2 linked regions of the Accumulibacter sp. genome follow. The protein of the gene in region 1 interacts with the protein of each later gene in a pairwise test. Links are inferred from orthologs where the notes say so. Each region holds a gene or a part of one and is shown on either strand. Other genes may lie near its edges.

The links.
Region 2: the proteins of uvrB (region 1) and uvrA interact in binary tests that used the Escherichia coli proteins (3 or more experiments, as listed by UniProt). The link is inferred for Accumulibacter sp. from one-to-one orthologs.

The regions. Positions count from the first base shown.
Region 1 is NZ_JAZKUG010000001.1:4,487,219-4,498,322, forward strand. The notes cover bases 3,242-6,157. They hold uvrB (excinuclease ABC subunit UvrB), read left to right. Parts: upstream 3,242-3,618; coding sequence 3,619-5,697; downstream 5,698-6,157. Other genes in these bases: V5B60_RS19805 (amino acid aminotransferase), read right to left, coding at 3,242-3,519; V5B60_RS19815 (SGNH/GDSL hydrolase family protein), read left to right, coding at 5,787-6,157. In the rest of the region: V5B60_RS19795 (fatty acid cis/trans isomerase), read right to left, coding at 1-105; V5B60_RS19800 (AsmA-like C-terminal region-containing protein), read left to right, coding at 349-2,262; more of V5B60_RS19805, read right to left, coding at 2,317-3,241; more of V5B60_RS19815, read left to right, coding at 6,158-7,193; V5B60_RS19820 (hydrolase), read right to left, coding at 7,400-7,942; V5B60_RS19825 (hypothetical protein), read left to right, coding at 8,139-8,672; aconitate hydratase AcnA, read right to left, coding at 8,849-11,104. UniProt on the Escherichia coli protein: The UvrABC repair system catalyzes the recognition and processing of DNA lesions. A damage recognition complex composed of 2 UvrA and 2 UvrB subunits scans DNA for abnormalities.
Region 2 is NZ_JAZKUG010000001.1:2,531,586-2,543,233, reverse strand. What follows is about bases 5,267-8,726. They hold uvrA (excinuclease ABC subunit UvrA), read left to right. Parts: upstream 5,267-5,622; coding sequence 5,623-8,526; downstream 8,527-8,726. Other genes in these bases: V5B60_RS11245 (MFS transporter), read right to left, coding at 5,267-5,527. Outside these bases: lpxK (tetraacyldisaccharide 4'-kinase), read right to left, coding at 1-173; V5B60_RS11270 (ExbD/TolR family protein), read right to left, coding at 173-589; V5B60_RS11265 (MotA/TolQ/ExbB proton channel family protein), read right to left, coding at 605-1,213; xseA (exodeoxyribonuclease VII large subunit), read left to right, coding at 1,508-2,878; V5B60_RS11255 (Fe-Mn family superoxide dismutase), read left to right, coding at 3,112-3,699; ssb (single-stranded DNA-binding protein), read right to left, coding at 3,820-4,296; more of V5B60_RS11245, read right to left, coding at 4,346-5,266; V5B60_RS11235 (HU family DNA-binding protein), read left to right, coding at 8,765-9,049; V5B60_RS11230 (ISNCY family transposase), read right to left, coding at 9,264-10,556; V5B60_RS11225 (hypothetical protein), read left to right, coding at 10,776-11,375; V5B60_RS11220 (ISKra4 family transposase), read right to left, coding at 11,445-11,648. UniProt on the Escherichia coli protein: The UvrABC repair system catalyzes the recognition and processing of DNA lesions. UvrA is an ATPase and a DNA-binding protein. A damage recognition complex composed of 2 UvrA and 2 UvrB subunits scans DNA for abnormalities.

The sequences.
Region 1 (11,104 bases):
CGGCTCGGCGGGACCGTACCGCTGGTCGAGCGTGTGCCGGCTGATGACGGTACAACCACTGAGCAAGGCGAGCAGCAGTGGCAGGAGGCTCCTGACGAGGGTCATGGCGACATTTCCCGGACAACAGGCCGCGCCCGCGAACGGGCGACTTCTGGCAAGGAACGAAGGATAGCGAATGCAGTCGCCACTCCGCCAGCCCGAGGGACGGTGATCCGCAGGCGGAACGAGCAAAAGCGCCTGTTTACCGCACGCCCGCATGCAGTTTCCACGATAATAGCGACAGGAGGAAAGCGAACATGCGGGATTCCGAACGAGCCCGGCAACTGCCCTGACGGTCCGGCTGACAGAATGGCCTCTGAACAGCTCGACCCCACCCTGGTCTTTGCCAGGACCGCTGCCGGCGAGGAAGCCATGGCGCAGCGGACGCGGGTCGTCCAGCGCAACGTCCGCATGGTGCTCATCCTCGTCGACGGCAATGCGACGGTTGCCGACCTGTGCGAGAAGACGGGCAACGTCCAGCTCACCGAAAATGCGCTGGTCGAGCTGGAATCCGATGGCTTCATCGAACGCCGCGCCGAGACGCGGTCGGTCTGGCGACTGACCGGCAATGCGGCCAGCCGCAAGCAAACGACGCAGCCGCGGCCGCACTCCGACTTCTCGACCTTCGGGTCGAGCGGTCTGTCGACACCGGCGAGTTCGCCCCTTTCGGGCACACCGGAAACGCAGATCATTCCTTTCCCGAATGTGCGGCCGGGCAGGACGACACCGCTGCCGGATACGTCGGCGCCGAGCACCCTGACGCCAAGCACCCTGACGCCGAGCACGCTCGGCCCTCCCACGCCGACGACGGGCGCAGCCAGTTCCTCCCTCGCAGCGGACGATCTGGCAGCGGAATCGCTGGCGTCGCCAGGAACTGCGAGCGACGACCGGCCATCGCTCCTCGCGCGCCTGCGGGCACGCCTGGCACCGGGCCCGAGGGATTCAAGCACCGGGCTCAGGCCAGTCCGCAGGAGCCGACAGCGCCGAACGCTGACCTGGCCCCTGGCCACCCTGATCGGACTGGCGCTTCTCGCAGCCGCCCTGTCCCTCGGCGTTCTGCTCTTCCCCTATGGCATCTATCTGCCCGAGGTCGAAGCGGCCCTCGCCCAGAGCAGCGCTCGGCCGGCGCGAATCGCTGCCATGCGCGTTACCGTCTATCCCCGACCGGGATTGCTGCTCGAGCAGGTGCGGCTGGGTGAGGATGGCGCCACCGACCAGGTCAGCATGGCTTCGCTGCGCCTGCGGCCGGAGCTGCGCAGCTTGCTCTCGCCACAGATCGTCTTTGGCGAGGCAGAGCTGATCGGCATCACGCTGTCGGCCGCAGCCCTGGACACCTTGGCGCAGGCGCTCGATGCGTCGGCCAACGCGCCGGCACGGGCCCGCGTCGTCCAGGTTTCGCTCAGCGAAGCCGGGATCGCGTTCGGCGACCTCGTCTTCACCGGCCTTGCCGGTCGGTTGCAGCTGTCCGCCGATCATCGGCTGCAGTCAGCCTTGCTGCAGTCGCCCAGCAAGAACCTGCTGGTCGAGCTGCAACCGGCGACCGGTGGAGGGATGAACGTCAAGCTCGAAGGAACCGCCTGGCGACCGGAGCCGAAATCTCCCTATCTGTTCGATTCGCTCGACCTGCAGGGACGGATCTCCGGGCCCGAATTCCTGATCGACCGCGTCGAGGCACGCATCTTCGACGGCGTGCTGCGCGGCAACAGCGCCCTGCGCAGCGGCAGCAAGGCCGCTGTGACCGGCGACCTTTCTTTCGAACGGATCAATACCGGCGCGCTGGCGGCAGCCCTCGGCTTCAACGGGCGCATCGGCGGCGAAGCCAGGGGCAGGTTGAGTTTCTCGACCAGCGCCGACAGTCTGCCGAACGCCGTCGCCCGGCTGCAGGCCAGCGGCAACTTCACCATCCACCGCGGACACCTGGGCGGCCTTGATCTGGCCGAGGCGGTGCGCCGTTTTTCGGTGGTACCGCTGACCCTTGGCGGAGCAACCCGCTTCGAGGAGTTGTCTGGCATCCTCACGCTGACCCCGAACGCGCTGCGTCTGTCGCGTCTCAGCCTGACTGCCGGGCTGATGCAGGCGAACGGTCAGATCGAGATCGGCCGCGACCTGCAACTGCGGGGGCGGATGGATGTCATGATGGCGCGCCGACGCGCCGATCATACGGCCATGCCGGTGCTGATCAGCGGGGCCCTGGAGTCACCGCTGACCCAGACGGCGCGCTGACGACCCGCGGCCGACAGACTGGTGGGGTGAGGCTGGCGGCCGCTTGTGGGCGAGTCAGAGCACCGTCGCGATGGCCTCGGCAACGTAGCCGACGTTGCGCGTGTTCAGCGCCGCCAGACAGATGCGGCCGGTGCTGACAGCGTAGATGCCGAATTCATCGCGCAGGCGGTCGACCTGCGCCGGGTTCAGGCCGGTATAGGAAAACATCCCGCGCTGCCGGTTGATGAACGAGAAGTCGGCACCGGCACCGCCACCCTGCAGATGCTCGACGAGGCTGCGTCGCATGTCGAGAATGCGCTGGCGCATCTGCGCCAGTTCGTCCGCCCACAACCCGCGCAGTTCGGCGCTGGCAAGAACCGCCGCCACGATGGCGCCACCGTGCGTCGGCGGATTCGAATAGTTGGTGCGCACCAGGCGCTTGATCTGCGAGAGCACGCGTGCCGTCTCGTCGCGACTGGCGGTGACCACCGAGAGCGCACCGACCCGCTCGCCATAGAGCGAGAACGACTTCGAGAACGAGCTGGCGATCAGGAACTGCAGACCCGAGGCGGCGAACAGGTCGAGGGCAACGGCGTCCTCACGGATGCCGTCGGCGAAGCCCTGATAGGCGATGTCGATGAACGGGACCAGACCGCGTGCCGCGACGATGTCGATGACTTCGCGCCACTGTGCGGCATCGAGGTCGGCGCCCGTCGGGTTGTGGCAACAGGCGTGCAGGACGACGATCGATCCTGCCGGCAGCGTGCTCAACCCCGCCTTCATCGCGGCGAAGTCGACGCCACGTGTCGTCGCGTCATAGTAGGGGTACGAGTCGACGCGGAAACCGGCAAACTCGAACAGTGCGCGATGGTTTTCCCAGCTCGGATCGCTGATGTAGACCGTCGCCCCTGGCAGCAGGCGGCGCAGGTAGTCGGCACCCACCTTGAGGCCACCAGTGCCACCCAGCGCCTCGATGGTCAGGACACGGCCTTCGCCGAGCAGCGCCGACTGCTCGCCGAAGAGCAGTTTCTGCACCGCCTGGTTGTAGGCGGGCAGACCATCGATCGGCTGGTAGCCGCGTGGCGGCAGCGCCTCCAGGCGCACCTTCTCGGCGAGTTTCACCGCCGCCAGCAGCGGCACCTTGCCGCTGTCGTCGAGATACACGCCGACGCCCAGATTGACCTTGCTCGAGCGACTGTCGGCATTGAAGGCCTCGGTCAGGCCGAGGATCGGGTCACGTGGAGCCATCTCCACGGCAGCAAAGATCGAAGCGGTCATGGTCTGTTCTTCCCGTAGTGATGGGTCAGGAGGCCGAGGCCAATGGCGCACCCGCTCGCAGTGACGACCGGTGCGCACAAAAAAACGTAAAATTCTAGCATGGCAAAGCAAGATCAAACGCTCGACAGGCCTCCTCCGCTGACCTTCACGGGCAGTCCGTTCCGGCTCCATCAGCCGTTCCAGCCGGCCGGCGACCAACCGCAGGCCATCGAACAATTGCTCGCCGGCCTGCGGGACGGCCTGTCGTTCCAGACGCTGCTCGGCGTCACCGGCTCGGGCAAGACTTTCACCATGGCCAACGTCATCGCCCGCAGTGGTCGCCCGGCGCTCGTCCTGGCGCCCAACAAGACGCTGGCGGCGCAGCTTTACGCCGAGTTCCGCGAGTTCTTCCCGGAGAACGCCGTCGAGTACTTCGTCTCCTACTACGACTATTACCAGCCCGAGGCCTATGTGCCGTCGCGGGACCTGTACATCGAGAAGGACTCGTCGATCAACGAACACATCGAGCAAATGCGCCTCTCGGCCACGAAGAGCCTGCTCGAACGGCGCGACTGTGTGTTGGTGGCAACGGTATCGTGCATCTACGGCATCGGCGACCGCGACGAGTACCACCGGATGATCCTCACCATGCGCGTCGGCGACCGGCTGGGGCAGCGCGAGATCATCAAGCGCCTGACGGCGATGCAGTACGAGCGCAACGAGACCGATTTCCGCCGCGGCAGCTTCCGCGTCCGCGGCGACGTCATCGACGTCTTTCCCGCCGAGCACGCCGAGCAGGCGATCCGCATCTCGCTCTTCGACGACGAGATCGACGGCCTGCAGCTCTTCGACCCGCTGACCGGCCACCTGCAGAACCGCCTGCTGCGCTTCACCATCTTTCCTTCGTCGCACTACGTGACGCCGCGCGAGACGGTGTTGCGGGCGATCGAGGCAATCAAGGTCGAGCTGGCAGAGCGGGTCGCCAGCTTCCAGGCCGCTGGCCGCCTGGTCGAGGCGCAGCGGATCGAGCAGCGCACCCGCTTCGACCTCGAGATGCTCGATCAGGTCGGCTTCTGCAAGGGAATCGAGAACTACTCGCGGCATCTCTCGGGACGCCAGCCCGGGCAGCCGCCGCCGACGCTGCTCGACTATCTCGCCGCCGATGCCCTGCTCTTCATCGACGAGTCGCATGTCGCGGTGTCGCAGGTCGGCGGCATGTACAAGGGCGACCGCTCGCGCAAGGAGAACCTCGTCGACTACGGTTTCCGCCTGCCCTCGGCGCTCGACAACCGGCCGCTGCGGTTCGCCGAGTTCGAGGCCCTGTTGCGGCAGACGATCTTCGTCTCGGCCACCCCGGGCGACTACGAGGCGGCGCATCAGGGACAGGTCGTCGAGCAGCTCGTGCGCCCAACCGGACTGGTCGACCCGGTGCTCATCGTGCGCCCGGCGTCGACGCAGGTCGACGACCTGCTCTCCGAGATCCGGCGCCGCGCCGAAACTGGTGAACGCGTCCTGGTGACCACCCTGACGAAACGGATGGCAGAGGACCTGACCGACTTCCTCGACGAACACGAAGTGCGCGTCCGCTACCTGCATTCCGACATCGACACCGTCGAACGCGTCGAGATCATCCGTGACCTGCGCCTCGGCAAGTTCGATGTCCTGGTCGGCATCAACCTGCTGCGCGAAGGGCTCGACATTCCGGAAGTGTCACTGGTCGCCATCCTCGATGCCGACAAGGAAGGCTTCCTGCGCTCGGAGCGATCGCTGATCCAGACCATCGGCCGCGCCGCCCGCCATCTGCACGGGACCGCAATCCTCTACGCCGACCGGGTCACCGGATCGATGCAGCGGGCGATCGCCGAAACCGAACGCCGCCGGCTACGGCAGATCGACTTCAATGACAGCCACGGCATCGTCCCCACCGGCATCAGCAAGCGGATCATCGATATCATCGACGGCGTCTACGACAGCGAAAGCGCGCAGAAGGAACTCAAGGCGGCGCAAAAAAAGGCCGGCTACGACGCCATGAGCGAGAAGGAACTGGCGCGCGAGCTGCGGCGTCTGGAAAAGGAGATGCTCGACTGCGCCAGGAACCTCGAATTCGAGAAAGCGGCGGCAGCACGTGACGAGCTCTTCCGGCTGCGCCGGCAGGTCTTCGGGATCAGTGGCGAGGAGGCTCCCCTGCCACCGTCTTAGGCCGCGCCGGGAGGAGGCTCCGGAGCACCCTCGTCGTCGCGCGAGCGATGCGCGGACGGATCGCGCCGCCGGCTGGTGAGCCGGCGTCCGTGCCGCTTGGGCTGGCGTGTCCGGAGCAGTTCCCCCCGATTTCGCCGGCAAGACCGCTGCCGCAATCGCCGGGCCGGGCACCGCGCCTTTCGCCATCTCGACGAGTGTCGGTCTTCTTTACACTGCGACGAACGGTGGGAAGTCAAGCATCTGTTTCGTCAAGGAAAAACCAAGTGGATCGAAACTTGCTTCCAACTCCAGACGGACAGGAATGGCGGTGGCTGAGCGACACGAATGTTGGCGACCAGGACTGTGGGGGCCAGAGTGCTGCCTGGAACAACCTCGGGAATCTCAATTCCCGATCAACAGAGAGGATGACGATGAAAGTGGAATGGAAAACACTGGGTGCATTGGCCATGGCTGCAGCGATGGGCATGCCGGTCTCGGCCAACGCTTCGCTGCAGACGATGTCGGACCTGTTCGTGTTTGGCGACAGCCTGTCGGATGGAGGAAACAGCGGCTTGGCCAGCCAGGCCTATCCGCCGGCTGCGCCGTCGGGCGTGGTCTTCCCGCCTCCGCCCTATTACAACGGGCAGTACTCCAATGGCCCGGTCGCCGTCGAGTATCTGTGGAGAAGCTACAACCCGGGCAACCCCAGCGCCTTCAAGCCCTCTCTGGCCGGTGGCACCAACTACGCGATCGGGGGTGCGACAACCGGGCTGGAGAGCTACAACTCGGTCAATCCCTCGACAGGTCCTTTCGCGCCAGCCTATGCGCAGAAAGCCAATGCTTGGCAGCTGGCCACCTTCCAGGGCCAGTTGCAAAGCGGGCGGGCATTCGACCCTGCGACTTCATTGTTCGTCATCTGGCTGTTTCCCAACGATGTCTTTTACCTGAATGCGACCGGGAGTACGCCCGGCACGGCATCCGGACTGCCAGGTGTTCCCGGCAACGTGTCGGCGCTGATCGGCAACGGGATCAACAACATCATTTCGACCGTCGTCGGACTGGCCAGCGCCGGAGCCGAGCATTTCCTCGTTGCCAACATGCCCGATCTTGGAACGACACCGGAGTTTCTCGGCAAACCCAACGCCGGCGACTTGACGGCATTGACCGTGGGCTTCAATGCCTCCCTGGCCTCCGCACTGAATCTCCTCGACGCCCAGCTTTCGGCCGAGATCGTCCAGTTCGACACCTTCGCCACTTTCGCCAGCGTACGGCAGGATCCGGCGGCCTACGGCATCAGAAACACGACCATGCAGTGCATCCAGAATTACGCTGCCTGTGCTGCCGACAACTTCCAGTGGCTGTTCTGGGACGGTGTGCACCCCACGACCTACGCGCACAGCATCATCGGCGCACAGTTCCGGGCTGCCGTTCCCGAACCCGAGTCAATTCTTCTCCTCGCCATCGGTCTGTTGGGAATTGTCGCAACCGCGCAGCGCAGGCAGCAACAGCGTTTCTGACGGAGCCCCTCGGCCAGGGACGCGGAGCGCGCTGGCCAGCCCTGCGCGGTTGGGCGCTGGGCGGCTTGCCCGGCAGGCGAGGCAGCGGGGAATCGTCGTCGGGTGCGCCTTCGCCGGACGACCATGCTCCGTACACACGCCGGCAGAGTCAGGACGACGGACTGCCCAGGTCTTCGCCGACGCCCGGCGATTCCTGGCGTGCCCGGTCAGCGAATGAACTCGCGGCTGATCGCGCGAAAGACCTCACTCCCCGCCTGCCGCAGCCACTCGAAGACGACCATCTCGCGCGACACGATGTCGGCGCCGTGCCGGCGCATGCGCTCGACCGCCAGGGCCTTGTCGCTGGCGCGCCGCGAGCCGATCGCCTCATCGACGACGAAAACCTTGCGGCCGGCTGACAGCAGGTCGAGCACCGTCTGCTGCACACAGACATGCGCTTCGGTGCCGGCGACGATGAACTGCGCCCGATCGCCGCCGGCAAGCTGCAGGAGCCTGCCGTCGGCCAGCGCCGAGAAGTGCGTCTTCTCGATCACGCATTCCTCCGGCAGCAACTGACGCAGGTCCGACATCGTCGGCCCGAGTCCTTTGACGTACTGCTCGGTACAGATCACAGGCACCTGCAGCCGCTGCGCGACGCGCGTCAGCCAGATGCTGGCCGCAAGCACCGAAGCGGCATCATGGATCGCCGGCTGCAGCCGCTCCTGCAGATCGACGAGCAGGAGAACCGAATGATCAACGCGCATCAACATCGACAAGCCCTCCCGGGAATCACGACGCTGCACTGCGCCGCTTCGCCCGCGATGGTAATACCGTACTCGCCTGCGGCCAAGGCCTGCGGTCCACGCCTACCGTCCAGCGAAGACAGGAAGCAATTGCTGCGGCGCAACATCAGTGCTATATTTCCTCATGGTGGAAGCGTTCCGCCGACGGCTGTGCGAGGCACCGATGTATGTCGTTGATGACCCGACCCTGGCGCTGATCTCCCGCTTTGTCGGCGGCGGCGAACGTCCGGAACTGTCGGACGAGGAGTTCTTCGCAAGGCAACTGGCAACCGTCCAGACTTACGTCGCGTCCTTTCCGGAAGCCGAGCGCGAGACGCGGGCGCTGGCCTGGATCGAGAACAATGCCCGCCTCTATCGCCAGCAATGGCAGAAGCGCACCGCCGTCGCGACGCTGCAGGCGACACGCTGCCCGGACTGCCCGCTGGCCAACGGCAGCGATCGGCACACACCGTGCGCCATCCACGCGCGCTGGCTGGAGTTGCTCCGCAGCTACGTCGGCAGCCAGATCAGCTCGCACGACTATGTCGAACACAGTCTCGCGCTGCTCGCCCGGCACAAGGCCGGGCTGCGCGCCGGGCACGCGCGGAGCGCGGCTTCGGCGCTGGCCGTGAGGTCCGACGCCGGCGCCGCCGGCAACCGCCAGCGCTGTGGCGACGAGGATCGACCGGCGCACCCAAGCACCCCGGTGCCAGCCTGACGGGGCAGCCGACAACGCCGCACACACCATGCATGCGGCATTGTGCCACGCAACACGCAAGGCTTGCGGAGACACCCCACACACACCCGGCAGCACGCTCCGGGGGCAACGCCAGCAGCAACCGGCGCGGCGAGCGGCTGCCCACGCCGACGCTGCAGCGCACCGGCCGCAGCGCATCACCGCCCGCCGAGCAACTGCTCGAGCACGAAGGGCAGGATGCCGCCGGCACGGTAGTAGCTGACCTCGATCGGCGTGTCGATGCGGCAGAGCAGCGCACACTCGCGTCGCTCGCCGTCGGCACGCGTGATCGCCAGCGCGACCGTCTGCATCGGCGACAGCCCGCCGGCCAGCCCGGTGATGTCGAAGCGCTCGTCGCCGCGCAGGCCGAGCGAGGCGACCGAGTCTTCGCCGATGAACTGCAACGGCAGGACGCCCATGCCGACCAGGTTGGCGCGGTGAATCCGCTCGTAGCTGCGGGCGATCACCGCGCGCACACCGAGCAGGCGTGTTCCCTTGGCTGCCCAGTCACGCGACGAGCCGGTGCCATACTCCTCACCGGCAACGACGATGCTGGGTATCCCCCGCTCCAGATAGCTCATCGCCGCCGCAAAAACGGTCGTCAGCCGCCCGTCGAGCAGCGTGTGGCCACCCTCCCGCCGACGGCCGTCAGCGTCGGGCGGCAGCATCAGGTTGCGAATCCGGACATTGGCAAAGGTGCCGCGCATCATCACCTCATGATGGCCGCGGCGGGATCCGTAGGAGTTGAAATCGGCGCGCTCGACCCCCTGTGCGCGCAGCCACTCCCCCGCCGGCGTCGCCTCGCCGAACGAGCCGGCCGGCGAGATGTGGTCGGTAGTCACCGAATCGCCGAGCAGCAGCAGCGCGCGGGCGCCACGAATGTCGCCGACAGCCTGCGGCGGCAGTTCGAAGAACGGAGGCCGGGCAATGTAGCTCGACGGTGGCCAGTCGTATACCTCGCCGCTCGGCGCCGGGATCGACTGCCACAGATCCTGGTCGGCGCTGAAATCGGCGTAGCGCCGGCGGAAGGTCTGCGGATCGAGCGCCAGCGGCAGTACGGCGTCGATCTCGTCCGAACTCGGCCAGATGTCCCGCAGATACACCGGCTGCCCATCGGCGCCGGTTCCCAAGGGCTCGTTCTCAAGGTCGATGTTGACCCGGCCGGCAATCGCGAACGCCACCACCAGCGGCGGTGACGCCAGATAGTTGGCACGCAGGGCGGGGTGGATGCGCGCCTCGAAGTTACGGTTGCCCGAGAGCACCGCCGCAGCGATCAGCTGCTGCTCGGCAATCGTCCTGTTGAACGCCGGATCGAGATCGCCGGCGTTGCCGATGCAGGTCGTGCAGCCATAGCCGACCAGCGCGAAGCCCAGTTCGGCCAGCGGCGCCAGCAGCCCCGCGCGGTCGAGATAATCGGTCACCACCCGCGAACCGGGAGCGAGTGAAGTCTTGATGTGCTGCCTGACCCGCAGCCCCTTTGCCACCGCCTTTCTCGCCAGCAGCCCGGCAGCGATCATCACCGCCGGATTGCTGGTGTTGGTGCACGAGGTGATCGCCGCAATCAGGACGTCGCCATGACCGAGGTCGACGCCGGGGAGCCCGGTCGGATGGCGCTGCGCCAGGCTCGCCGGCGGCCGTCCGAAGCCGTCCGCCGACTCCGCGGCGGTCAACAGGGCACTGAAGCGGCTGGCCATCTCGGGCAAGACGATCCGGTCCTGCGGCCGCTTCGGGCCAGCGAGCGAGGGCACGATCGTCGACAGGTCGAGGTACACGCGGCGCGAATAGTCGACCTCGCCCGCGCGCGGGATGCCGAACAGGCCCTGGGCGCGGAAATACGCCTCGAACAGCTCGCAGTCCTCATCGCTGCGGCCGCTGCTGCGCATGTAGCCGACGGTCTTCTCGTCGATCGGGAAGAAACCCATCGTCGCCCCGTACTCCGGCGCCATGTTGGCCAGCGTCGCGCGATCGGTCACCGACAGCGTGCTCGCGCCCTCGCCAAAATACTCGACGAAGGTGCCCACCACCTTCTCGCGCCGCAGCAGCTCGGTCACCGTCAGCACCAGATCGGTCGCGGTGACGCCTTCGCGCAGGCGGCCGCCGAGTTCGACACCGACCACGTCCGGGGTCAGAAAGTAGACCGGCTGGCCAAGCATCGCCGCCTCGGCCTCGATGCCGCCGACGCCCCAGCCGACGACGCCGACGGCATTGATCATCGTCGTGTGCGAATCGGTACCAACCAGCGTGTCGGGAAAACACAGCCTGCCGTCGGTCGTCTCCTGCTGCCGCACGCCGCGGAACAGGTACTCGAGGTTGACCTGATGGACGATGCCGACTCCGGGCGGCACGACGCGGAAGGTGTCGAAGGCCTGCATGCCCCACTTCATGAACTGATAGCGTTCGCCATTGCGCGCGAA
Region 2 (11,648 bases), 2.0 Mb from region 1 along the record:
ACGGGCACCGGCAGGCAGGAGGCACTCAGCACACCCCAGCGATAAAGCCGGCGCCGCAGCGCCACCAGCCCAGCGAACAGCCAGGAAAGCGGCAGCAGCGGCCAGAGAGCGGGCAGCAGACGGCGCTCATACCACCATGCGGGCAGCCGCCGCAGCAGGCCCGCGGCGGCCATCAGTGCGGCGACTGGGTGGCGAACGATATCCGCGGATAGCCCGCCGTCTGCGCCGCCTGCATGATGTCGATGACGCTCTGGTAGTTGGCCTTGGCGTCGGCGTTGATCACGACCACAGGTTCCTTGAGGTCGCCGGCAGCGCGCCGCAGCGCCTCACTGATCGATTGCACGCTGGCTGACGCCAGCGGCGCCTTGTTGACCAGCACCTGACCGGCAGCGGTCAGGGTCACGTTTATCTCCTTCGGCGGCTCGTCCGGCTTGCTCGCCTCCGCCGTCGGCAGGTTGATCTCGAGCCCGGAGAACTTCGAGTAGGTGGTGGTCAACATGAGGAAGATGATGATCACCAGCAGCACGTCGATCAGCGGAATCAGGTTGATCTCGGGAACGTCGCTCGTCCGGCCGCGTCGGAAGTTCATCGCCAGCCCCTTCCGTCAAGCCCTGCGTTCACCGTGCAGTACCTCGACCAGACGGACCGCCTGCTGCTGCATCTCGACGACATAGCCGTCCACCAGCGCCCTGAAATGGCGCCAGAAGATCATCCCGGGAATGGCGATCAGCAGCCCGAAACCCGTGTTGTAGAGCGCGATCGAGATCCCGTGCGCCAACTGGATCGGGTTGCTGCCGCCGGGCGCCTGCGAACCGAAGATCTCGATCATACCGACGACGGTCCCGAAGAGACCCATCAACGGGCTGATCGAGGCAATCGTGCCGAGCGTCGTCAGGTAGCGCTCCAGGTCGTGCAGGACGACCGCACCGGTTTCCTCGATCGTTTCCCGCATCACCTCGCGCGAACTGCCGACGTTGCGCAGGCCGGCGGCGAGGATGCGACCGAGCGGGGAATGCGTCTCCAGGTTGCCAACCAGTGCCGCGCTCGCGCCGTTCTGCCGGTACTCGGCGACGACCCGTTGCAACAGCCCGGCGGGGACGACCTTGCTGCGCCGCAAAGCCGCCAGGCGCTCGATGATCAACGCCACGGCAATGATTGACGCCAACAGCAAGGGCCAGATCGGCCAGCCAGCAGCCTGAATGATGGAAAACACCCGTTCGCTCCGCAAGATGGGGACAGGCGGTCACTTTAGCCTGCGACGAAGCCTGCGGCAAGCCCCGTCCGCGGCAGCAGGCGACGACGGCACTTGCCGGCAGCGCAGACTCGTCCCCATCATCGGTGCTCAGATCATCCGAGAACCTGTTGGTGAGGAAGACCAGTGCCGATCGAGGAAGATCGCTGCCGTCTGCCGGAGAAGCGGGCAAGCGCAGCGCTGCAGCCGCTGCCGGAACCTCTGCGCGGCGGCGCTGGCGAGCGCGAGCCGGATGCGGCGATGTAGAATCCGGCCATGGAAGATTTTCCGTCAGGCCGAGCCACCTGCGAGCCGCCCGCAGCGGTGATCCCCGTGTCCGTACTCAACCGCTTGGCGCGCGAGCGCCTCGAAGCCGCCTTCCCGCTGTGTTGGGTCGCCGGTGAAGTGTCGAACCTGAGTTATGCCGCTTCCGGACACGTCTATTTCTCGCTCAAGGACAGCGCGGCGCAGGTCCGCTGCGTGATGTTCCGCAACCGGGCGCAACTGCTCGGCTGGCGTCTCGAGAACGGCCAGCACGTCGAGGCACGGGTGCTGGTCACCCTCTACGAGGCGCGTGGAGATTTCCAGCTCAACATCGAGGCGGCGCGCCGTGCGGGCCAGGGGAACCTCTACGAGAGCTTTCTTCGCCTGAAGGAAAGACTCGCCCGCGAGGGACTTTTCGACAGCGCACTCAAGCGCTCCCTGCCGGCCTTTCCCCGGCGCATCGGCATCGTCACCTCGCCGCAGGCAGCAGCCCTGCGCGACGTCCTCAGCACGCTCGGCCGGCGGGCCGGCCAAGTGGGGATCGTCGTCTATCCGACACCCGTCCAGGGTGACGGCGCTGCGGCGCTGATCGCCGATGCCATTCGCCGTGCCGGCGAGCGCGACGAATGCGACCTGCTGATCCTCTGCCGCGGTGGCGGCAGCCTGGAAGACCTCCAGGCGTTCAACGACGAGACTGTCGCCCGCGCCATCCGCGCCTGTCCGCTGCCCGTCGTCAGCGGCATCGGTCACGAGACCGACTTCACGATTGCCGACTTTGCCGCCGATCGGCGCGCGGCAACGCCGACCGCGGCAGCCGAAATGGCCGCCCCGGAACGCAGTGCCTTACTGGCGCGGTTGTTCGCAGACCACCTCGCGCTGCGTCGCCAAGCGACACAGGCGTTCAACCAGCGCGCCCAGCAGCTCGACTGGCTGGCCCGCCGCCTGCAGCACCCGGGGCAATCCCTCGCGCGCCAGCGGGAAGCGCTGCACAACCAGCGGCGCCGCCTCGCCGCCGGCCTCCTGTTGGGCAGCACGCGGGCACGCGGAACGCTGGCCAAGCTCGAGCATCGCCTGCACCAGAACCGCCCCGACCTGGCGCAACAGAGGCTGCGACTGCAGTCGCTGGCGTCGCATCTCGAACGGGCGGGGCGGCAGACCCTCGACGGCAGAATGGCCGAACTGGGCCGCCTGCAGGCCGGCCTGTCGCAGCTCGACCCGCGGGCGGTTCTGGCTCGCGGCTACAGCATCGTCACCAACGGCCAGCAGCAGATCGTCCATGCCAGCTCGATGCTGGAACCTGGCGAGGAGATCGCTGTCTTCCTGCACGATGGACGAGCGGACGCGATGGTGCTGGCCGTCTCTGGCAACGATGGCCGACTGTAGGCGGCCGGCATCCGTCCGGACCGACAACGTCCGTCAACAACGACCGCTCGCCAGCGATCTTCCCCGGATCAGGGGGGAGATGCCGCGCTTCCCCGTGCGCTGCGTCGTGCGACCATGCGCCGGCAGCTTCATTTGCCAGCAAGGCAGGGCCGGCATAGAATCCCGGCCGAGCACGGAACAGGGGTCCTGCCCGCCACACCTTTTGCTACAGACAATACTTACGGAGAACACGGATGGAACACAAGCTGCCGCCACTGCCTTTCGCCATGGACGCACTGGCACCACACATGTCGCAGGAAACCCTGGAGTATCACTACGGCAAGCACCACCAGGCCTATGTCACCAACCTCAACAACCTGATCAAGGGAACCGAGTACGAGGAACTGGACCTTGAAGCGATCGTCCGCAAGGCCCCGGCAGGCGGCATCTACAACAACTCGGCCCAAGTCTGGAACCACAGCTTCTTCTGGAACTGCCTGCGGGCCAACGGCGGTGGCGCTCCGGGCGGCGCGCTGGCAGCAGCGATCGACGCCCGCTGGGGCTCCTTTGCGGAGTTTGCGAAGGCGTTCCAGGCATCGGCGGTGGGCAACTTCGGGTCGGCATGGACCTGGCTGGTGCGCAAGCCGGACGGCACGGTCGATATCGTCAATACGGGTGCCGCCGGTACGCCGCTGACGACCGCCGACAAGGCACTGCTGTGCATCGACGTCTGGGAGCATGCCTACTACATCGATTACCGCAACCTGCGACCGAAGTTCGTCGAGACTTTCCTCGGCAACCTCGTCAACTGGCACTTCGCCGAGCAGAACTACGCCGCCTGAGCGACAGAGCGAGTCATTCGGCGTCACCCGCAGGTGAAAGCAAACGGGGTCCGCAGCGCGGACCCCGTTTCTCTTGCAGCAACCGCCCGCGAACGGTGACGGCGCTGCGCGGCCGTTCGATCAGAATGGGATGTCGTCGTCCATGTCTTCGAAGCCCGGCGTCTTCCTGGCTGGCGGATTGCGCGCCGGGCCGGCAGCCTGGCCGCCTGCCGATGGCATGCTGCCCCCGTACTCGGCCTCGCCGGCAGGTGCGCCCATGCCCTCGCGGCTGCCCAGCATCTTCATCTCGTTGGCAACGATCTCGGTCGTGTAGCGCTCGTTGCCTTCCTTGTCCTGCCACTTGTTGGTCCGGATGCGCCCTTCGACATACACCTGGCGCCCCTTCTTGAGGTATTGGCCGGCCGTCTCGGCCAGCTTGCCGAAGAAGACCACGCGGTGCCACTCGGTGTACTCCTTCAATTCGCCCGACACCTTGTCGCGCGACCGATCGGTGGTCGCCATCCTGATGTTGCAGACGGCGTCGCCACTCGGCAGATAACGGGTCTCCGGATCGGCTCCGAGATTGCCCACCAGGATCACTTTGTTGACCGAAGCCATGTCGCCTCCCTGAACGGTATTGGAAAAATCGCCACGATTGCAGGCACTCTCAGGCTGCCGCCGGCCGCTGGCGCGCTGCCGGCATGACCATCGTGAGGCCGAGCATCAGCCACACCAGTGTCAGCAGCACACCACCCGCCCAGACGGCACCAGGACCGGCGTACTTGGCGAGGACACCGCCCAGCACGCCGCCCAGGAACAACCCGAGGGCCTGGGTGGTATTGTAAACCCCGAGCGCCGCACCTTTGGCATGTGGCGGCGCGATGCGCGAAATCAGCGACGGCTGCGTCGCTTCGAGGATGTTGAAGGCGACGAAGAACAGCATCAGCCAGAAGGCCAGGCCGAAAAGGCCGCCGGCAAACAGCCCGAAGCCCGCCTGGACGCAGAGCAAGAGCACAATCGCGGCGTTGAAGACCAGCTTCAAGCGCGCGAAGCGTTCGGCGACGATGATCGCCGGCACCATGATGACGAAGGAGATGAGCAGCGCCGGCAGGTAGACCTTCCAGTGCTCGGCGACCGGCAGACCGCCCGTCTTCACCAGTTCGGTCGGCAACAGCACCCACATCGCGGTCAGCATCAGGTGGAGGGCGAAGACGCCAAAATTGAGTCGCAGCAGTTGCTGGTGCGACAGCACTTCGACAAAGCTCTGCCAGGCCGGCTGCCGCGGCATCATCGGCGCCGTCGGCACCACCCGCAGGACGACGAAGATCGCCAGCAGAGCCAGCCCGCCGGTCAGCGCGAAGATGCCCGGCATGCCGATCGCCGCATAGAGCAGCGGCGCGCCGACCATCGACACGGCAAACATCAGCCCGATCGACGAACCGATCATCGCCATCACCTTGGTCAGGTGCTGCTCGCGCGTAAGGTCGGCGGCAAGCGCCGTGACCGCCGCCGAGATCGCGCCCGCACCCTGCAGAACGCGGCCAACGATGACGAGATAGATGTCGTCGGCGAGGGCAGCGACGAAGCTGCCGATGCCGAACAGCAGCAAGCCGAAGACGATCACCGGCTTGCGGCCGAAGTGGTCGGAAGCCGCGCCGTAGGCGATCTGCAGACAGGCCTGCGTCAGGCCGTAGGCACCGAGCGCCACCCCGACGAGCACCATGTCCCTGCCCGACGGCAATTCGCTGGCGTAGAGCGCGAAGACCGGCAGGATCAGGAACAGGCCAAGCATGCGCAACGCGAAGACCGCCGCCAGGCTGATGCCGGCGAGCCTTTCTTCACTGCTCATGCGATCGTTGCTCGAGGCGGACATGTGGTTTGCTGCCAAACTGCGAAATTGCGTATATTAGCAGGTTTGCCCCGGTGCCCGAGGCCAGCTCCCCGATGGACGAACCCAGCCAGACCCACAGCCAACTGCGAATCCGTGGTGCGCGCACGCACAATCTGAAGAACATCAACCTCGACCTGCCGCGCAACCGCCTGATCGTCATCACCGGGCTGTCGGGATCAGGCAAGTCGTCCCTCGCCTTCGACACCCTCTACGCCGAAGGGCAGCGGCGCTACGTCGAGTCCTTGTCGGCCTATGCCAGGCAGTTCCTGCAGCGCATGGAGAAACCCGACGTAGACCTCATCGAGGGACTTTCGCCGGCGATCTCGATCGAACAGAAGGCGACCAGCCACAATCCGCGCTCGACGGTCGGCACCGTCACCGAGATCCACGACTACCTGCGCCTCCTCTTCGCCCGTGCCGGCACGCCCTACTGCGCCGAGCACCAGTTGCCGCTGGCCGCGCAGACCGTCTCGCAGATGGTCGATCATGTCCTGGCGCTACCCGAAGGCAGCCGGCTGATGATCCTCGCGCCGGTGGTCGCCGACCGCAAGGGCGAGCAGGTCGAGCTGTTCGCCGAGCTGCGCGCGCAAGGCTTTGCCCGCCTGCGCGTCGACGGACAGATTCACGAGATCGACGCCCTGCCCCGGCTTTCCCGGACACACAAGCACTCGATCGACGTCGTGGTCGACCGCCTGAAGGTGCGCGAGGACATCCGCCAGCGCCTCGCCGAATCCTTCGAAACGGCGCTGCGCTGCGCCGATGGCCGCGCCATCGCGTGCGAGATGGACGGCGGACGCGAGCATTTCTTCTCGGCGCGGTTCGCCTGCCCAGTCTGTTCCTACGCGATCCAGGAGCTGGAGCCCCGGCTCTTCTCGTTCAACAGCCCGATGGGCGCCTGCCCGAAGTGCGACGGGCTCGGCGTCATCCAGTTCTTCGATCCGCAGCGCGTCGTCGCCCGCCCCGATCTGTCGCTCGCTGCCGGCGCGATCCGCGGCTGGGACAAGCGCAACCCCTTCTACCATCAGCTGCTCCGCTCGCTCGCCGAACACTACGGCTTCCAGCTCGACACCCCTTTCCGGGATCTGCCGGACCAGCTGCGGCAGATCATCCTCTACGGCTCCGGCCGCGAGACGCTGCGTTTCGGCTACCTCAACGAGCGCGGGCGAGTGAGCATCCGCGAGCACGCTTTCGAAGGCATCATCGTCAATCTCGAACGACGCTACAAGGAAACCGACTCGCTGGCGGTGCGCGAGGAACTGGCACGCCTAATCAGCAACCGCACCTGCCCCGCCTGCCAAGGCAGCCGCCTGCGTGAGGAAGCGCGCAACGTGCGCATCGGCAGCCAGGACAGCGCGCGCACCCTGCACGAGATCAATCGCCTGCCCCTCGCCGCGGCACGCGACTACTTCGTTTCGCTGCAGCTCCCCGGCAACAGGGCACAGGTGGCCGAAAAGGTGCTCAAGGAGATCGTCGGTCGCCTGCAGTTCCTGATCAACGTCGGCCTCGACTACCTGTCGCTCGAGCGTTCAGCGGAGACCCTTTCCGGCGGCGAGGCGCAGCGCATCCGCCTCGCCTCGCAGATCGGCTCCGGTCTGACCGGCGTCATGTACGTCCTCGACGAGCCATCGATCGGCCTGCATCAGCGCGACAACGAGCGCCTGTTGCAGACGCTGCGACAACTGCGCGACATCGGCAATACGGTGATCGTCGTCGAGCATGACGAGGAAGCCATCCGCAGCGCCGATCACGTCGTCGACCTCGGCCCCGGGGCCGGCATCCATGGCGGCCATATCGTTGCCGAGGGCTCGCCGGCAGCGATCACCGACAACCCGGACTCACTCACCGGCGACTATCTTGCCGGACGCCGCGGCATCGGGCTGCACGCCATACGCCGGCAAGCCGATCCGGGGCGCATGCTGCGCATCAGCGGCGCCCGCGGCAACAACCTCCGCAACCTCACGGCCGAAATCCCGGTCGGCCTGTTCACCTGCATCACCGGCGTCTCCGGCTCGGGCAAGTCGACACTGATCAACGACACGCTCTACCTGGCGGCAGCCAGGCAGATCTACGGCTCGACGGCGGAGCCCGCCGAGCATGACCTGATCGTCGGCCTTGACCACTTCGACAAGGTGATCAATGTCGACCAGAGCCCGATCGGTCGCACCCCACGTTCCAATCCGGCAACCTACACCGGTCTCCTGACACCGATCCGGGGGCTGTTCGCCGGCGTCCCGGAGGCGCGCGCGCGCGGCTATGGGCCCGGCCGTTTCTCGTTCAACGTCAAGGGCGGACGCTGCGAAGCCTGTCAAGGTGACGGCGTCATCAAGGTCGAGATGCATTTCCTGCCCGACGTCTACGTCGCCTGCGACGTCTGCCGCGGCAAGCGCTACAACCGCGAGACGCTGGAGGTGCTGTACAAGGGCCGGAACATCCACGACGTCCTGCAGATGACCGTCGAGATGGCGCGAGAGTTCTTCGACCCGGTGCCGGTCGTCGCACGCAAGCTGCAGACCCTGGTCGATGTCGGTCTGAGCTACATCACGCTCGGCCAGTCGGCAACCACCCTCTCCGGCGGCGAGGCGCAGCGGGTCAAGCTGGCCCTCGAACTGTCGAAGCGCGACACCGGCCGCACCCTCTACATTCTCGATGAGCCAACCACTGGGCTGCACTTCCACGACATCGAACTGCTCCTCGGCGTGCTGCACCGGCTCGCTGACCACGGCAACACAGTGGTGGTGATCGAGCACAATCTCGACGTGATCAAGACAGCCGACTGGCTGATCGACCTGGGCCCCGAAGGGGGTGCCGGTGGCGGCACGATCATCGGCACGGGCACGCCGGAACAGCTCGCCGACGTCACCGCCAGCCACAGCGGACGTTTTCTGCGCGCCCTGCTTGCCCGGCACCATCGCGCCTCGGATGCCGGCCCGGCAGCGCCGGCCGCATGCGCCGGCTAGACATGGGCTGGCACCGCGGCCCCTGGGCTGTTGGTGGGGGGCCCTTGCCAAGCGACTGCCAGAACGCTGCCGGCAAGCAACAACCGGCCTTCCCGGGGCAAAAAAATTTGCTTGCGCGAAGCTGATCCATGCCAGAATTGTTGCCTTTGAATTGCTGACAGGATCACCTGGCGCCGCCGTGGTGGACGACAGCATGCCTGCCCGAGAAGGACCCTTCCAACCATCCGAGGAGCCTAATATGAACAAGTCCGAAATGATCGACGCCATCGCCGCCCGCAGCGAGCTCTCCAAGGCTGCATCGGCGAAAGCCCTCGACGCCGTCCTCGAAACCATCATCGACGCCGTTGCCCGCGGGGACACGATCACGCTGGTCGGCTTCGGTTCCTTCAAGGCCAGCGAACGCGCGGCCCGTGAAGGAAAGAACCCGAAATCCGGCGCCAAGATCGTCATCCCGCAGACAACCGTCCCGAAATTCGCTGCCGGCGCCGGATTCAAGGCCCGCGTCGCCAGCCGCGGCGAGTAAGGACCCCTGGACCCTGAACCGCACGATCTGCGACACCGCCCGGACCTTGCCGTGACAGGGCCCGCAGCCGTCGCCCCCCATCGACCGATTCCCCAGCTTCCGGAGTATCGCATGCCCATCCGCACCATCATCGCCACAGCTGCATTGCCAGCAGTTCTCATTTCAAAATTCATGGCAGGGGTTGGTGAGGTTCGGAACTGTTGGATGGGGCAAGTCAGCTGGTGTCTGGGGCGTTGGGAGCAAGGCGCTGCTGCATGAAGCGCATGAGGTGATCCCAGTCATCGAAGGGCAGGTACTGTAGCAAGGCGCGCAGGTGTTCGAAGAAGGTTCGGCGGGAGGGCAGCAGGGCGCGCACCTTGGCGTAACGGGTGTCCATCCAGTCGAGGGCGGTATGGACCAAGAAGGCCAACAAGATCAGGGTGGCGAAGAGGTTGGCCAAGAACTGTTTGCCGTGTCCGAAGTTGTGGTCGAAATGGTAGCCCTTGGTCTTGAGGGTGTTGTTGTTCTCGTTCTCGATTTTCCACCGCGCGCGCCCGGCGGAAGCCAGAGCGACGACGTTGTGGTCGGTGATGGCATGCGAGGTGGCCCAGGCGTTCTTGAAGACGATGGCACCGCTGGCATCGGTGGTGACGAGTTCCAGCCAGTTGGCGATCACGGCATCGTCCGTGTCGCGCAAGGGCACTTGATGGGCGTAGCGATAGGTGTCGGTAAAGCGCTTCTTGCCGACACGTCGCGCCTGTACGACGCGACCGAGCTGGTCGTTGCGCTCGAAATCGCCAACCCACTCGTAGAGCGTGGCATGGGATTCGGGCTTGCAGGTGAACAGGAAGTCGGCCTGTTGCGCCCGCACCCGCAGGCAATGTGACTGATGGCAGTAGAGGTCGTCACCCAGATAGGTGATGCGCCACGGGCGGTAGTGCTCGCCCCAGCGCGCCAGCCAGCGGGCCGAAGCGGCCAGTTCGCAGTCCTGCTTGTCGTGGCCGTCCTGGCGCTGCACGAACTCCGGCGGCAACGGGATGGCGTTCGCCTGGCCCGGCGCCACCAGTACCGGCGTCACGGCAGTGTGGCGATGGAGAACCCTGCCGTTCTTCAGGCGCGTCTCGCTGCAACGGGGGCAGGAAATCTTTTCCGAGGAGAAGAAATCAGTGCCGTCCAGGGCAATCAGCAAGGTGTCGTTGATCGAGCGAAATCCCGCCAGATAGCCTTGCTGGTACAGCGCATCGCCCATCTCGGCCAAGACCGGGTACAGCCTTTCCGGCGGCACCGGGTCCAGCAGATTGCGAATCTGGTTATCGCAGGGAATCTCATGCACCCCGAACAGCGAAGAGGCATTGTTCCGCCCCAACTCCTTCTGCATCCTGACCTGGCTATCGAGGAAGGACGGACTTTGCGAGAAAAACACGGCGAAGGCCGACAGGGCCGCATCCTCCATCTCATAGCGCCGGGCGTTGCTCGGCTTGCGCCCGTCGGGCAAAGCCCGGAATGCATCCCGAACCTTCTCGATCAAGGCGACGGCGGGGCTCGGCAAGGGGATGGGGGCAACGGTCGAAATGGGGTGGGCGCCTGAAAATCATCAAAACTTCGATCAAGTTCGAGGTTAACACCATAACGTACTGTTTACCAGCATTATTTTCAGAAAACCGGAGTTCCCCTCAATCTTCACCGCCCAGGCACGGCAATCCTCGTGCGCCAGCCTACGCCAACCGCCGCCTTGCGTGGGTTTGAAATGAGAACTGCTGCTGCATTGCTGCTCTCCCCGTTCGCCGTCGCTGCACAGGAGCCAGCCGCCCAGCCGGCCGTCGCTCAGGGTCTCGTCGCGGTCGCTCCCGGCCAGTTTGCTGGCATCGTCGAGGCCAGAGTCACCCTCGCCGTCGAGGCGATCGACCAAGCCGGACGTACCATCGTCCTGAAGGACACCAAGGGTGAGCAATCGAAGTTCGTGGTCGGAGACCAGGTCAAGAACTTCGCCCAGATCAAGGTCGGCGACCTGGTCGTCATCAGCTATTCCCAGGAACTGCTGATGACGCTCAGGAAGGGCGGTGGCCAGTTGCGTGAGCGCATCGACAGCGGGCAACAGGGCACGGCCGCGCCGGGCCAGATGCCGGGCGCCTTCGAGTCGAAGGAAGTGGCGTTCATCGCCGACGTACAACAGGTCGACCGCAAGAAGGGCACCGTAACCCTGCGCGGCGCGCTGCGGACCGTCACTCTGAAGATCAAGGATCCAAAACAGCTCAAGATGATCAGCAAGGGCGACCAGGTCGAGGGCGTGTTCTCCGAGGCAATGGCCGTCGCCGTCGTGCCGGCAGGAGCGAAGGCGCGGAAGTGACCACCGCGACGCGCGCGGCGGGTCGATCCGTCGGCAGCGTTGGGGTGCAATCGGAAGTGCGACTGTGGATCAGGCGGCCTGTTGACGTCTGGACTGCCAATAGCGGTCCCACTCCTGGTTGGCACGGCAGACACGCAGCGCCAGCATGTGCTTGGCGTTTTTCAGTTTCCACCAAGCGCCGGCCCGCTTGAGACGGTCCTGGATGACGTAACGGTGTGCGCTTTCGATTTCGCCGGACCCTATTGGCAGCCCGGCCACGAGCGCGTCTTGATA